Regions from separate parts of the Amycolatopsis sp. NPDC028719 genome, predicted to be linked through region 3. Evidence: riboswitches for the same ligand, from Rfam matches in the RefSeq annotation. Region 3 holds a riboswitch; each other region holds the start of a gene.
The links. A riboswitch is a leader RNA that binds a small molecule or an ion and turns the genes downstream of it on or off. The one in region 3 is predicted to bind S-adenosylmethionine.

Region 1: another riboswitch for S-adenosylmethionine. It lies ahead of thrC (threonine synthase); the one in region 3 lies ahead of ACZ4TR_RS06980 (methionine ABC transporter ATP-binding protein).
Region 2: another riboswitch for S-adenosylmethionine. It lies ahead of ACZ4TR_RS15255 (aminotransferase class V-fold PLP-dependent enzyme); the one in region 3 lies ahead of ACZ4TR_RS06980 (methionine ABC transporter ATP-binding protein).

The regions. Positions count from the first base shown of each region.
Region 1 is NZ_JBVHUL010000003.1:779,721-784,826, reverse strand. Features, by position in the region: gene thrC (threonine synthase) at 1-1,247, opposite strand, end outside; SAM riboswitch class I at 1,261-1,394, opposite strand; gene holA (DNA polymerase III subunit delta) at 1,531-2,511, shown strand; gene rpsT (30S ribosomal protein S20) at 2,568-2,828, opposite strand; gene ACZ4TR_RS17215 (DMT family transporter) at 3,185-4,063, shown strand; gene ACZ4TR_RS17210 (VOC family protein) at 4,087-4,461, shown strand; gene ACZ4TR_RS17205 (class I SAM-dependent methyltransferase) at 4,458-5,078, opposite strand.
Region 2 is NZ_JBVHUL010000003.1:295,921-301,026, forward strand. Features, by position in the region: gene ACZ4TR_RS15255 (aminotransferase class V-fold PLP-dependent enzyme) at 28-1,395, opposite strand; SAM riboswitch class IV at 1,433-1,547, opposite strand; gene ACZ4TR_RS15260 (M23 family metallopeptidase) at 1,629-2,282, opposite strand; gene ACZ4TR_RS15265 (potassium/proton antiporter) at 2,424-3,902, opposite strand; gene ACZ4TR_RS15270 (ArsR/SmtB family transcription factor) at 3,998-4,681, opposite strand; gene ACZ4TR_RS15275 (penicillin-binding transpeptidase domain-containing protein) at 4,758-5,106, opposite strand, start outside.
Region 3 is NZ_JBVHUL010000001.1:1,403,235-1,408,340, forward strand. Features, by position in the region: gene ACZ4TR_RS06970 (transglycosylase family protein) at 1-531, shown strand, start outside; gene rsmA (16S rRNA (adenine(1518)-N(6)/adenine(1519)-N(6))-dimethyltransferase RsmA) at 713-1,549, shown strand; SAM riboswitch class I at 1,687-1,777, shown strand; gene ACZ4TR_RS06980 (methionine ABC transporter ATP-binding protein) at 1,986-2,999, shown strand; gene ACZ4TR_RS06985 (4-(cytidine 5'-diphospho)-2-C-methyl-D-erythritol kinase) at 3,115-4,077, shown strand; gene ACZ4TR_RS06990 (ABC-F family ATP-binding cassette domain-containing protein) at 4,139-5,106, shown strand, end outside.

The sequences.
Region 1 (5,106 bases), on a different contig from region 3:
TTCACGGCCTTGGCCGACGGCGGCACGGTCGCCTTGGGGCCGATGTGGTTCTCGACCGCGTCGAGGGTCTTGAGGCCGTCGCCGGTGATCAGGAGCACCGTCTCGGCGTCCGGGTCCAGCTTGCCGGTCTCGACCAGCTTCTTCGCCGTCGCGACGGTGACCCCGCCCGCGGTCTCGGTGAAGATGCCTTCGGTGCGGGCCAGCAGCCGGATGCCCTCGACGACCTCTTCGTCGGTGACGTCCTCGATCGCGCCGCCGGTGCGGTTGACGATGTCGAGCACGTAGGGGCCGTCGGCCGGGTTGCCGATCGCCAGCGATTTGGCGATCGTGTCCGGCTTCACCGGCTGGACGACGTCCAGGCCGGCGCGGAACGCGGCCGAGACCGGCGAGCAGCCGGTGGCCTGGGCGCCGAACACCTTGTACGGGCTGGCGTCCACGAGACCGAGCTGGCCCAGCTCGCGGAAACCCTTGTCCACCTTGGTCAGCTGCGAACCGGAGGCGATCGGCACGACGATCTGCGGCGGGATGCGCCAGCCCAGCTGCTCGGCGACCTCGAAGGCCAGCGTCTTCGAGCCTTCCGAGTAGTACGGCCGGACGTTCACGTTCACGAACGCCCACTTCGGGTGCTCACCGGCGAGTTCGGTGGCGAGGCGGTTGACGTCGTCGTAGTTGCCGTCGACGGCGATGAGGTCGCCGTCGTAGACCGCGGTGGTGAGGATCTTGGCGCGCTCGAGGGTCTTCGGGATCAGCACGACCGACCGCCAGCCCGCGCGGGCCGCGGCGGCGGCCGTCGCGTTGGCCAGGTTGCCGGTCGACGGACAGGCGAGCACCTCGAACCCGAACTCGCGGGCCGCGGCCAGCGCGACGGCGACGACGCGGTCCTTGAACGAGTGCGTCGGGTTGCCGGTGTCGTCCTTGACCCACACCCGCTTGAGGCCGAGCTCCTTGGCGAGGCGGTCGGCGCGGATGAGCCGGGTCGCGCCGGGCTCGGTGTTCGGGATCTCTTCGACGTTGGACGGAACCGGGAGGAGCTTCTTGTAGCGCCAGATGTTCTTGGGGCCGGCCTCGATGTCTTCACGGCGGACGCGGCCGAAGTCGTAGGCGACCTCGAGCGGCGAGAAATCCTCGGCGGAGACGAACTCCGGGGCGAGCGGCTGCCGGTGGCCCTCTTCCTTCGACACCAGTTCGACGGCGGGACCGAGATCCGGGGTCTTCGTGGTGGAGGTCGTTCCGAGGGTGGCGGTCATCGCGAGGTTCCTTTCCTCATCTGCCCCGCCGAAGCGGGCCGGAATTGGCACCGTGGTCGTCAGCTACCCCGCGATCGCGGGATGACAGGCTGTACGCCGGTTGCCGGGGCTTCGTCGGGCCGTTCCCTCTGCCCCTCTGGATGAGCGGTATTCAGTTGTCGGCGCGCGCCGTTCAGCGCGCCGCCTCGCTGACACCGTACGACATGGCGCTCGCGCCGTGCCATGCCGGCCGCTCGACATCACCGGAGCGGGCGCACGGCACCGCGAGTGAGAGGATTCCCCCGTGACCGCCCAAGCCACCGCCCCGGCCCCGCTCCACTTGGTCCTGGGTGAGGAAGAACTGCTGATCGAGCGCGCCGTGCGCGAGGCGCTCACCGCGTCCCGCGCGATCGACGCCACGGCCGAGCTGACCCGGGTCCGGGTGTCGGATCTCACAGCCCCCGAGCTGGCCGAACTCGTCAGCCCGTCGCTGTTCAGCGAAGGCCGCGTGATCGTCCTGGAGTCGGCACAGGACATCTCGCAGGAGCTGGCCGACGCCGTGACGTCCTACCTGAAGGACCCGGCGGACGGGATCGTCCTGGTCGTCGTGCACACCGGCGGTGGCCGCAGCAAGGCGGGCAAGACGCTGCCGGCGGTGCTGAAGAAGGCCGGCGCCGAAATCACCGAGTGCCCGAAGCTGACCAAGCCGGCCGAGCGCGAGCAGTTCGTGCGGCACGAGGTGCGCCGGGTGGGCGGCAAGATCGATGCGGCCGGGGTCGCCGCGCTTCTCGAGGCCGTGGGCTCCGACCTGCGGGAACTCTCCTCGGCGGCGACGCAGCTGGTGGCGGACGCCGGCGGGACCGTCGACGCGGACGCGGTCCACCGCTACCACCGCGGCCGGGCCGACGTCACCGGGTTCGCGGTGGCGGAGAAGGCGGTCAGCGGCGACCGCTCGGCGGCGCTGGAGTCGCTGCGCTGGGCGATGCAGCTGGGCGTCCCGCACGTGTTGGTCGCGGACGCACTGGCCGACGCGGTCCGCACGATCGCCCGGGTCTCGGGCGCGGGCCGGGGCAACCCGAACCAGCTGGCGGGCGAGCTGGGCATGCCGCCGTGGAAGATCCGCAAGGCGCAGGGCCAGGTCCGGGGCTGGAACCAGGACGGCCTGGCGACGGCGATGCGCGTGGTGGCGAGGCTGAACGCCGAGGTCAAGGGCGTGGCGGCAGACCCGGGTTACGCGCTGGAGCGCGCGGTCCTGCAGGTGGCGGCCGCCAAGGGCGACCGCTGACCCGGACATGAAGAAAGCCCCGGCCGAAGCCGGGGCTTTCCCAGAAATCAACCAGCTCAGAGCGCGTTGACGCGCTTCGCCAGCGCCGACTTCTTGTTGGCGGCCTGGTTGGCGTGGATGACGCCCTTCGAGACGGCCTTGTCCAGCTTCTGGGCGGCGTCGCGCTGCAGCTCGGCGGCCTTGGCCTTGTCGCCGGCCTCGGCGGCCTCGCGGACCTTGCGGATCGCGGTCTTCACCGAGGACCGGATCGCCTGGTTGCGCTGACGCGCCTTCTCGTTCGTCGTGATGCGCTTGATCTGCGACTTGATGTTGGCCATAGGGCAACTCCTGTTTCACTCGGTGAGATTCGCCGCCGCGCTGAATTGGCCCCACTCGCGAAGAGCGGGCTTCCTCCATGACGGAATGCCGCACGGGCAGCGAGCGACAACTCTAACAGCCCAGCTCGGACGGCCCGCGACCGCGTCCGGCGAACACCGATCACCCGGAGTACGGTCGAAGACGGTAGTGCCTAGGGTTCCGTCGCCGGTCCGCGCACCTCGCTCCCCACAACCAGGACCGGCGGGTCTGGTCCGAGCGGCACCATCGGCGGGTCCGGGTGGCCTGCCGTTCATCTGACGGGACAAAAGCCTGGAGGACCCGGTTTTCGTGCGTGCGAAAACCCGTAAGGGGTCCCATGAACACCACCGCGCTGTCCTTCGTCCTCGTCGCCGCCGTCGTGCACGCCGCGTGGAACCTCGCCGCGAAGCGCATCTCCTCCGGGGGCACGCAGTTCGTCTGGCTCTACTACACGGTTTCCGCCGTCGTCCTGTTGCCCGTCACGGTCGTGCTGCTGGTCGTCGAGCCGGAGCGTCCACAGTGGAGCTGGCTGCTGGCCGCCGCGGGCACGTCGGTGCTGCACGTCGCCTACGGCGTCGTCCTGCAGCGCGGGTACCGCGTCGGCGACCTCTCCGTCGTCTACCCCGTCGCGCGGGGCACCGGGCCGCTGCTGTCGGTGCTGGCGGCCGTCCTGGTGCTCGGCGAACGGCCCGGTTGGCTGGGCCTGCTCGGCGCGTTCCTGGTGATCACCGGAGTGCTGGTGATCAGCACCGGCCGCACCGGCGGCGCGCACGACCCGGCCGCCGCGAAGGCGCGGCGCGCGGGCATCTTCTACGGCCTCCTGACCGGCGCCACGATCGCCGGCTACACGCTTTGGGACGCGCACTCGGTGACCGGCATCGGCATGCCGCCGGTCGTCTACTTCGGCCTCGGGTCGGTGCTCCAGAGCGTCCTGCTCGTGCCCGGCGCGCTGGCCGGCCGCGACGAGGTGGCCCGGATCTGGCGCGAACAGCGTCGTGAGGTGCTGATCGTCGCGCTGCTGTCGCCGCTGGCCTACATCCTCGTGCTGTTCGCCCTCACGATGGCGCCGGTCAGCCTGGTCGCGCCCGCCCGGGAGCTGAGCATCGTGCTCGGCGGCCTGGCCGCCTGGCTGGTGCTGGGCGAACGCGATGCCGCCCGGCGGCTGGCCGGCTCGGTGATCGTGCTGTCCGGAATCGCCGCGATTGCGGCCGCCTGAGCGCGTCCGGTAGGGATGGTCGGATGGAAGTCCTGAAGAGCCGGCTGCTCATCCGCCCGCGCGACGTCGACGCCGCCACGGCGTTCTACCGCGACACCCTCGGCCTGGCCGTGGAGCGTGAGTTCCCCGGCGGCACCGTGTTCTTCCTCGGGCACGGCTCCCTGGAGGTTTCCGGCGCGGGGGAGACGGGTTCGTCGCCCGACCTGGTGCTCTGGCTGCAGGTCCGGGACCTGGCCGGCGTCATGGCCGAGCTGAAGGCGAAGGGCCTGGAGCCGGTGCGGGACGCCCAGCGCGAGCCCTGGGGCCTCGACGAGGCCTGGATCGCCGACCCGGACGGCACGCGCATCGTGCTGGTCGAGGTGCCCGAGGGCCACCCGATCCGCACGGACACCCGCTAGGCGGGCTTGACGGCGCGCAGCTGCGCGGCCAGCGCGGCGAAGCCGGGCGGGTCCCAGGTCCAGGTCTGCAGGTCGGCGAAGCCCGCCTCGGCGGCTTCGTCGGCCAGGACGTGCCTGCTCACGGGCAGCCACTTCTCGTGCGCGGACAGCAGCAGCCGCCCGCCGGGGCGCAGCACCCGGACCAGCTCGGCGAACCCGGCCGCGCGGTCGTCCCAGAGCATGACGTTGTTCACGGTCAGGACCACGTCGACGGACCCGTCGGGCTCGCCGGTGTGCGCCGCCGACCCCTCGCGCAGCTCGACGCGGTCGCCGCAGCGCTCCTGGCAGAGCCCGAGCATCTCCGGGGAGGGGTCGACGCCGATGGTGCGCCCGGCCAGCCGCGCGGCGGCGTCCAGGCCGACGCCGGGGCCGGGCCCGACGACCAGGACGGTCTCGTCCGGCTCGATCTTCGCCAGGTCGACGACGCGGTGTTCGGTGGCGGCGTTGCCGCGCGCCATCACCCAGCCGCCGAGGCGGCCGAGGGGTCCGGAGGGGTGACCGAAGGCACGGTCGAGGACGCGGCCGAAGCCGCCTGGATCCGGCTGGGGAGGGGGTGCCGGCTGGTGCGAAGTGCTCATACTTCGAGGGCACCACGGATCAGATCGG
Region 2 (5,106 bases), on a different contig from region 3:
CCTCTCCCCATCGCCCCAGGCTAGCGTTCAGCAGAACGGCGGCAGCTCCCGCGGGTCGCCGACCGGGGCCCAGCGGCCCTCCACCTTCGTGTACTCCCAGCGGGCTCCGCGCGCGACGATCTGGCGCAGCGCCAGCACGACGCGGTCGACGTGCTCTTCGGTGCTGCCCAAGCCGAGGCTGACGCGGATCGCCTGCTGTCCGTCGCCGCCGGCGATGCCGATCAGGCGCTTGGCCGCGATGTGCGCGCAGAACGCGCCGTCGCGGACGCCGATGCCGTACTCGGCCGACAGCACCGCCGCCACCCAGCCCGGGTCGAAGCCGTCGAGGATGAAGCTGAGCGTGCCGACGCGGTCGACCGGTGCGTCGAACAGCCGCAGCTCGGCGCAGCCCGGGATGCCCTCGAGTCCCTTGCGCAGCCGGGTGAGCAGGGCCTGCTCGTGCGCCACGACGGCGTCCCAGTTCTCGCTGAGCGTCTCGCACGCGACGCCGAGCGCGTACACGCCGACGGTGTTGGGCGAGCCGGCTTCGTGGCGCTCGGGGCCCGTGTTCCAGACGACCGCGTCCTCGGTGACGAGCTTGGTCGCGCCGCCACCGGCGAGGTACGGCTTGGCGGCGCGCAGCCAGTCGGCGCGGCCGATCAGCGCACCCGCACCGAAGGGCGCGTACAGCTTGTGGCCGGACAATGCGACGTAGTCGACGTCCAGGTCCTTGATCGAGATCCGGCGGTGCGGGGCGAGCTGGGCGGCGTCGAGCGCGATGCGAGCGCCGTGTTTCCTCGCCACGGCGGCGATCTCCGCCACCGGCAGGAGCTCACCGGTCACGTTGGACGCCCCCGTGACGACCACCAGACGCGGCCCCTGCGGGGAATCCGTGAGCGCTTCGTCCACAGCGGACACTGCCGCGAGGCGGGTGCGCGGGGTCGGGATCCGCCGGACGTTCGGGCCCTGCCACGGCAGCAGTGCGGCGTGGTGCTCGGTGTCGAAGACGACCACCGTCGTGTGCCGGGGCAGGCTGCGGGCGAGCAGGGTGAACGAGTCGGTGGTGTTGCGGGTGAAGACGACGGTGTCGGTGCGGCGGGCGCCGACGAAGCGGCGCAGGACGTCGCGAGTGCGCTCGTAAAGGCGGGTCGAGACCTGCGACGCGAAGCCCGCGCCGCGGTGGACACTGGCGTACCAGGGCAGGAACTCGTCGACCTTCGTGCGGACGGCGTCGAGGCAGGGGGCGCTCGCGGCGTGGTCGAGGTTGGCGTACCCGATGGTTTCGCCGGTCACGAGCGGGACCCGCAGTGCGGCACCGGCGACCGTCGGAATGCTTTGCGGGGCAAGGGTTTCGAGAGTGGCGGCAAGGTCGGCCGGGGTGGTGGTCGTGCTGGTGCGGTCGATGGCGAGAGTCATCGGTGCCTCCTCGGCGGTCCGGGGGACCCTGGCGAGGGGCCCGCGCTTGCCCGTCGCACGGCGCGACCGGCCCGGTCTTCACCCGGGGCACCCCACCGCGGCAGGAGGGTTGCCGGCCAGCAAGCCGGGGCTTCGCGCTGGCACTCATGACCTGAGCCCGAAGGTAACCGAGAACGCCGCCGGCGGCCAACCCCCGCCTCACATTCTGAGACGCCGCTCACACACCGTGAAGACTAGAGCTTCGCGCGGAAGTGTCCCGGCAGCCGCGTCACGGCGTGGTCGGCGAGGTGCGTCGCCGTGCCGGTGTACTGCCCGGCTCCGGCAGTGAAGCGCCAGCCGCCGATGGTCTTCCCGTCGACCGGCTCGCCACTGGCCGCCGCGACCGTCGTCGAGACCTCGGCGAACGACTTGCCGTCCCAGTTCGCCGCCGGGGCGTCCGGCAGGGTCCAGAGGGTGAAGTGCACGTGGGCGCCGGTGCTGCTGCCGCCGCACGGCAGCGCGTTGCCGGTCGAGCCGAGTTCGGCCCCGGCCTCGACGTGCTCACCGTCGGTGACCTCGATGGCCTCCAGGTGGTAGTACCCGGTGCGCCAGCCGCCGTCGTGGTCGATGGTCACCCAGTCCCCGCCCGCGCAGTGCTGAAGGTGGACAGTGCCGGCCAGCGGCGCCCGCACGACCTTGTCGGCCGGGCTGAAATCGATCGCGTTCTTGACACCGGTGCTGCCGTCGTCGGAGTGGATGCCGGCCGAGTACACCTGCTGGCCGGCCTCGAACGGCAGGGCGAGCGCCGGGAAGGGGCCGACCTCCGCGGCCGCGTCCGGGACGCCGGCCAGCCCGGTCGTCACGACGATCGCCGCGACCAGACTCGCGCCACGCACGGGAAGTTTCATCACCCTGCGTACTCCTTTGGCTCGTCATTCACCCATTCGAACTAGAGAATGGAGCGCACAGTAAGCCAAAAGAGGGAACGAAGGGAAGATCGTGTGAGATTTAGTGAGGAACGCCGGACGACCCGAGAAAGCCGGAACCCGCTAGCGGCCCGACTCGCCCTTCCAGCGGGCCAAGCGACCAGCCCGGTCCACCGCGCGGAGCCGGCGCTCGACGGTGTCGCGGACCCCGCTCGTCGTGACGACCAGCAACTGGTCGTGCTCCTGGAGCCGGCTGGTCTTCTGCGGCGTGAAGCCGGCGCCTTCGCGCACGACCAGGCTGACCGTCGCGCCGACCGGCAGCCGCAGCTCGGACAGGTACACGCCGTGCAGCTTCGACCCGGGCTGGATGCGGACCTGCAGCAGTTCGGCGCCCAGCTCGTCCAGCGGCGCGGAGTCGACATCGATCTCGTGCGCCTCGGACTTCTTCGCGAGGCCCAGCCACCGCCCGAGCGGCCCCAGCGTCGCGCCCTGAAGCAACGTCAGCACGATGACCAGCACGAACACCGCGTCGACCAGCCGTTGCGCGCCCGGCAGCCCCTGGGACAGCGGGATCATCGCGAGCACGATCGGCACCGCGCCGCGGAGCCCGGCCCAGGACAGGAACGCCTGTTCCCGCCACGGCAGCCGGAACGGCAGCATCGCCAGCACGACCGAGATCGGCCGGGCCAGCAGCAGCACCACACCCCCCGCCACCAGGCCCGGCACCACCGCCTCGAGCAGCCGGCTCGGCGAGGCGAACAGGCCGAGCAGCACGAACAGCCCGATCTGCGCCAGCCAGCCGAGCCCTTCGGCGAACGACAGCGTGTCCGAGCGGTGCGGCAGCCGCGAATTGCCGAGCACCAGCGCGGCGACGTAGGTGGCGAGCAGCCCGGACGCGTGCAGCAGCTGCCCGGACGAGTACGCCACGACGCACACCGCGACCGTGGCGAGCGGGTAGAGCCCGGTCGCCGGCAGCGCGGCCCGGCGCAGCGCGATCCCGCCGAGCCAGCCGAAGCCGAGCCCGATCGCCAGGCCCGCCCCGAGTTCGTAGACCACCAGCAGCGGCAGCGTCCAGTCCACAGTGGCGCCTTCGGCCAGCACGACGACGGCGATGTACGCCGGTGCGTCGTTGATGCCCGACTCGAGTTCCAGCGCTCCGGTGAGCCGTTTGCCGATCCCGGCCGAGCGCAGCACCGAGAACACCGCGGCGGCGTCGGTCGACGCGAGCACCGCGCCCCACAGCAGCGCGAACCGCCAGTCGAGGCCCAGCAGCCAGTGCAGGGCGGCGCCGGTCACCGCGACGCTCACCACGACGGACACAGTGGACAGTGCGATCCCGATGCCCAGTGCGGGTTTCACGGCCGACCAGCGGGTCGTCAGGCCGCCTTCGGCGAGGATCATGACGAGCGCGGCGAGGCCGAGTGACTGGGTCAGCTCGGGGTTGTCGAACCGGATGCCGAAGCCGGCTTCGCCCAGCAGCACGCCGATCGCCAGGTAGAGCAGCAGCGAAGGCAGGCCCAGCCGGATCGACACGCGCACGGCGAGCACGGAGGCGAGCAGCACGGCACCGCCGACGCCGAGCAGCACGGGAAGCTGGTCCATGCCGCCTCCCTCCGAGTGCCGTGGGCCCTCAGAATAGTGAAGCGACCGGGTTAACTCGTTCGTGTACCGCTGCCGCGCGCCGAGGGCGTGGTGTGTTAAGGCCCACCGAGCGCGGCGAGGTCGACACCGAGCGCGGCGAACGGCTTCTCCGCCGCCGGAAACACCTTCACCGCGCGATGCCCGTCGCGGCCGACCCAGCCGGCGCTCACCGCTCGTTCGAGCAGCGCCGCGGGCACTGCTCCGGCGAGGTGGTCGCGCCGCTCCGTCCAATCCAGACAGTCGCGCAGCGGCGACCGCCGCCCGGTCCCGGCCGGCACGCCGAGCCCGGCCAGCACCTCGCGGCCGCGGCCGGTCAGCGCCAGCCCGCCGTCGGCGTCGATCAGGCCGGTGGCGAGCATGCCGTCGCGGAGGGCGACGCCGAGCACGCCGGCGAGGTGGTCGTAGCAGGTCCGGGCGAACCCGAGCCGCTTCACCCGGAGCGACGACTTCAGCCCGGTCACCGGCCGGTGCTCGGCGTGCTGGGCGAGGTGTTCGATCAGTTCGGCGACGCGCGGGTCGGCGATCCGGACGTAGCTGGCCCGGCCCTGCTTGACCCGGGCGACGAACCCGGCGTCGACCAGCCGGGTGACGTGCTCACTGGCCGTGGAGAGCGCGATCCCGGCCGCCTTGGCCAGTTCGCCGACGGTCCACGCCCGCCCGTCCAGCAGGACGAGGCACATGGTGGCGCGGCTCGGATCGGCGAGCACCGCGGCGACCTCGGCGAGAGCGATCGTCTCCATGCGACCACGGTACGGCGGCCACCCTTCGCCCGCGGCCGAAGCATCGCGGCACTTTCACGTGAAAGTGCCGTCCGGGTCAGAGGGCTTTGAGGAAATTCGCGGCCACGGCGACCGCCGGGCCCGAGTCGTTCGAGTCCTCCAGGAGCACCGCGAACGCCACGTTGCCGCGGTACCCGACGAACCAGCCGGTGGCGTCGGAGCCATCGCCGAACTGGGCCGTGCCCGTCTTGCCGAACACGTCGCCCGCGCCCGCCGCACCGCGGCCCGTGCCGCTGGTGACCACGGCGCGCATCATCTTCCGCACCTGGCCGAGCGCCGCCGCCGGCGGCGGCGAGTACCCCTTGACGACCGTGGTCTCGAGGTCGTGCCACAGCCGCGGCGTGATCGCCTTGCCGGACGCGACCGTGGCGGCCATCAGCGCGCCG
Region 3 (5,106 bases):
CTGACCGACGGCGCCGAGGTGCACATCAGCCGCACCGGCGTCTCGACGGTCGTCCAGAAGGAGAGCATCGACCCGCCCGAGCAGCGCGTCGACGACCCGGACCTCGCCAAGGGCAAGACCTCGGTCGAGGACCCGGGCACCCCCGGTGAAAAGGAAGTGACCTACAAGGTCACGCAGAAGAACGGCAAAGAGGTCGGCCGGGAGAGCATCTCCGAGAAGGTCATCACCCAGCCGAAGCCGAAGATCGTCCACGTCGGCACCAAGCAGGCCCCGACGCCGGCCATCGGCGACGGTTCCTCGTGGGATCGCATCGCGCAGTGCGAGTCGGGTGGCAACTGGGCCATCAACACGGGCAACGGCTACTACGGCGGCCTCCAGTTCGACAAGCGCACGTGGGACGCCTACGGCGGCGACGAGTACGCGAACCTCCCGAACCAGGCTTCGCGCGAGCAGCAGATCGCGGTCGCGGAGAAGGTCCGCGACGCCCGCGGCGGCTACAGTGCCTGGCCGGTCTGCGGCAAGAAGGCCTGACGCTCCTTTCGAAACGGCCCCCGTCCCTCGTGGACGGGGGCCGTTTCGTGTTCGCAAGGAGGCATCACGCGTGACCCGAGGGGCATCACCCGTGATTGAGGGGGCATCACCCGCGATGCCCCTTCGGACACGCGTGATGCCTGCCCAATCACGCGAGAAGCCCCATCGGTAGGCTCGTCCGGTGGTTGAACTGCTGGGACCTGCCGAGATCCGGGGGCTGGCGGCCGAGCTGGACGTGCGGCCGACCAAGAAGCTCGGGCAGAACTTCGTGCACGATCCCAACACCGTCCGCCGGATCGTCGAGCTGGCGAACGTGGGCCCGGACGACGTCGTCCTCGAGGTCGGGCCCGGGCTCGGGTCGCTGACCCTCGGGCTGCTCGCCACCGGCGCGCGCGTCGTCGCCGTCGAGATCGATCCCAAGCTCGCCGAACGGCTGCCCGAGACCGTCGCCGACCGGGGGCCCGAGGTCGCCGGCCGGCTCCAGGTCGTCACGGCCGACGCGCTGCGCGTCACCAAAGAGGAGCTGCCCGAGCCGACCGCGCTCGTCGCCAACCTGCCCTACAACGTCGCCGTCCCGGTCGTGCTGCATCTGCTCGCCGAGGTGCCGTCCCTGAGGTCCGGTCTCGTCATGGTCCAGACGGAGGTCGCCGAGCGGATGGCGGCCGGCCCCGGCAGCCGGATCTACGGCGTGCCGAGCGTCAAGCTCGCCTGGTACGGCCCGGCGCGCAAGGTCGCCGCCGTGCCGCGCTCGGTGTTCTGGCCGGTGCCGAACGTCGACTCCGCGCTCGTCGCCTTCGAACGCGGTGACACTCCGGCGTCGGACGACCGCGATCGGCTCTTCGGTCTCGTCGACGCCGCCTTCTCACAACGCAGGAAGACGCTCCGCGCCGCGCTCGCGGGCTGGGCGGGCTCGGCCGAGCGGGCCGGGGAACTGCTCACGGCCGCCGGGATCGACCCGAAGACCCGGGGCGAGCAGCTCGACGTGCACGACTTCGCCCGGTTGGCTGCTGTCCGTTAGCACGTCCACAGTGGAAGTCAACGCGGTCGGGCGAAAATACGCCTCTTGCCGTGCGATCCCGCGATTCGGACACCTCCACTCGTGTGATCTGGGCCAACGGGCTTGCTTTAGCTCCTCGGGATCGGTTTTACTCAGTACGTCCATCCCGAGCGACTGAGAGACCTGGCTCGCCGAAGTCGCAGCAACCACCCCCCACGGGGCAGGTGCTACCGCCAGGACCGATGGAGGCCGTTTCCGATGAAGAGGGTTGCTCGCCCCCTGCTCCTGACCAAGCGTCGCGTCGTCGACGAAGGCCGCCGCTCCGTGACCGCATGTCGGCGCTCCCACTGAGCTTGCCCGACCCGTCACACCTCTTCTTCATGCACCGTCCATAGAGGACGGATACTCGCTTGCGGCCGGACGCGCATCTCTGCGCGCCCCGTTTTCTGGAGCCTTCGTGATCACCGTCGAAAACCTGTCCAAAACCTTTGCCACCAACGGAAATTCGGTCGTCGCCCTGCGCGACGTGAGCGTCGACGTTCAGGCCGGCTCGCTCTTCGGCGTGGTCGGCCCGGCCGGGTCCGGCAAGTCCGTCCTCGCCCGGTGCATCGCGCTCCAGGAGCGGCCCGACCGCGGCGTCGTCCGCCTCGACGGCCTCAACACCGGCACCCTCGACGGCCGCCGCCTGCGCGAGATCCGCCGCCAGCTGGGTGTCGTCTCGACGAAGCCGGAGCTGATCGCCGAGCGCACGATCGCCGGCAACATCGCCTCCCCGCTCGAGCAGCTCGGTGTCGACGGCCCGCAGCGCCGCAGCCGGGTCGGCTCGCTGCTCGACCTCGTCGGCCTGACGCAGCGCGCCACGCAGCGTCCCGGCGAGCTGACCGAGGGTCAGCTCCGCCGCGTCGCGGTCGCGAAGGCGCTGGCGGCGGCGCCCGCGGTGCTGCTCGCCGACGACCCGACCGCCGGCATCGACCCGGAGGAGGCCGGCGCGGTGCTCACCGTGCTCGACCGCGCCCGCGCCGAGCTGGGCACCACCGTCGTGATCACGACGCCGGACGCCGGCGTGGTCCGCCGGGTCTGCGACGACGTCGCGGTGCTCGAAGACGGCACGGTCATCGAGCGCGGCACCGTCCTCGACCTGGTCTCGAACCCGGCCAGCCGCACCGCGCAGGCGCTGCTGCCGGCCATCGAGACCACCCGCGCGCAGTCGGCGCGCTACGACCGCTCGGTCGACGTCGTGCTGGTCGGCTTCGCTTCGGTCGGTGCGCTGCTGCCCGAGGCCGCGGGCCGCTTCGACGTCGAGTTCGCCACCATCGGCGGCGGCCTGACCCGGATCGGCGACACCCCGGTCGGCCGGTTCCGCCTCGGCGTCCGCGGCGAGCGGGCCGACGCGGCGCTGGCGTGGGTCGCCGAGCGCGGCGGCCACGTGACGCACACCGCGCGCGGCCCCCAGGGTGTCGCGGCAGCCTGACCCGAGCGCCCCAATGTGGCCTTCGGTGCGTTCAACGCACCGAAGGCCGCCTTGGGTGCGTTGAACGCAACCAAGGCCACATTGGGGCGTTTTCGCGGGCACGTAGGCTGGTCGGGTGCTCGCCGTAGTTCCGCCCCCAGTCACCGTCCGGGTCCCGGCCAAGGTCAACCTGCACCTCGCGGTCGGCGACCTGCGCGAAGACGGTTACCACGACCTCGTGACCGTGTTCCAGGCCCTGTCGCTGACCGACGAGGTGACCGTCGCGGTCACCGAGGAGCCGGGGCTGGAGCTCTACGGCGAGGGCGAGGGATCGGTGCCCGCCGACCACACCAACCTGGCCTGGCGCGCGGTCGAAGCGCTTTCCGCGCACGTCGGCCGCACCGGAGAGCCGAACGTCCGGGTGGTGCTGCGCAAGGGCATCCCGGCCGCGGGCGGCATGGCCGGCGGCAGCGCCGACGCGGCGGCGACCCTGGTCGGGCTGGCGAGCCTCTGGAACCTCGACGTCACGCGCGACGAGCTGGCCGAAATCGCCGCCGGGCTGGGCAGCGACGTCCCGTTCGCGCTCTACGGCGGCACCGCGCTGGGCACCGGGCGGGGCGAGCAGCTCGTCCCGGTGCTGTCGCGGCACACCTTCCACTGGGTGCTGGCCTTCGACTCCGAAGGGCTGTCGACGCCGAAGGTGTTCAAGGAGCTGGACCGCCTCCGCGCCGGCGGCAAGTCGCCGCGGATCGGCTCGCACACCCCGGTCGTCGAGGCGCTGGCTTCGGGCGACCCGCGGCAGCTGGCGCTGTTGCTGGGCAACGACCTCCAGGCGGCGGCGGTTTCGCTGCGGCCCGGGTTGCGCCGGACGCTGCGGGCCGGCGTCAACGCGGGCGCGCTCGCCGGCACGGTTTCCGGCTCCGGCCCGACGTGCGCGTTCCTCTGCGAGGACGCGCAGTCGGCGGTCGAGGTCGCCGCGGAGCTCTCGGGCGCGGGGGTGTGCCGCACGGTCCGCGTGGCGCACGGCCCGGTTCCCGGCGCCCGCGTGGTCGGCGGGGACGACGCGCCGCGCCCGGCCCCGCCGCGGGTGCACGCCTGACCCTCCACTGTGGATGGTCGGATACCACTTCTTCTTCTCTCGGAAAGGATCGGCTGAGCGCATGGCCAACCTGGTCAACCTGGAAGCGGTGAGCAAGTCCTACGGGGTTCGCCCGCTCCTGGACGGTGTGTCGCTCGGCGTCGCGGCCGGGCAGCGCATCGGCGTCGTCGGCCTCAACGGCGGGGGCAAGACCACCCTTCTGGAAGTCCTTTCCGGACTCGCCGAGCCGGATTCCGGGCGGGTGAGCCATGTCGGCGGCCTGCGGATGGCCGTGGTCACCCAGCGGACCGAGCTCCCGGACGGCAGCACGGTCGGCGAAGTCGTGCTCGAACGCTACGGCGCCGAGCACGAATGGGCCGCCGACGCGCGCGTCCGGTCCATTGTGGACGGCTTGGGCATCACCGCGATCGGGCTCGAAACGCCCACCGCGAACCTCTCCGGCGGGGAGCGGCGGCGGGTTTCGCTGGCGGCCGCGCTGACCGGCGAGCTCGACCTCGTCGTGCTCGACGAACCGACCAACCACCTGGACGTCGAAGGCGTCCAGTGGCTCGCCGACCACCTGCTGACCCGGCGGATCGCGGTCGTGGTCGTCACGCACGACCGGTGGTTCCTCGACACCGTCGCGAGTGTGACCTGGGAGGTCGCCAACGGCCGCGTCGAGAGTTACGAAGGCGGTTACGCAGACTGGATCTTCGCGCGCGCCGAGCGGGCGCGGCTGGCGGCGACGGCCGAGGAGAAGCGGCAGAACCTGGCCCGCAAGGAGCTGGCGTGGCTGCGCCGCGGCCCGCAGGCGCGCTCGTCGAAGCCGCGCTACCGCATCGACGCGGCCGAGGCGCTGATCGCGGACGTGCCGCCGCCGCGCGACTCCGTCGAGCTGATGGCGTTCGCGAAGCGGCGCCTGGGCAAGACCGTGCTGGAGCTGGAAGACACGACGTACCAGGTCGGCGACCGGACGCTGCTCGACCACGTCACCTGGCGGGTCGGGCCGGGCGACCGGATCGGCCTGGTCGGGGTCAACGGCTCCGGCAA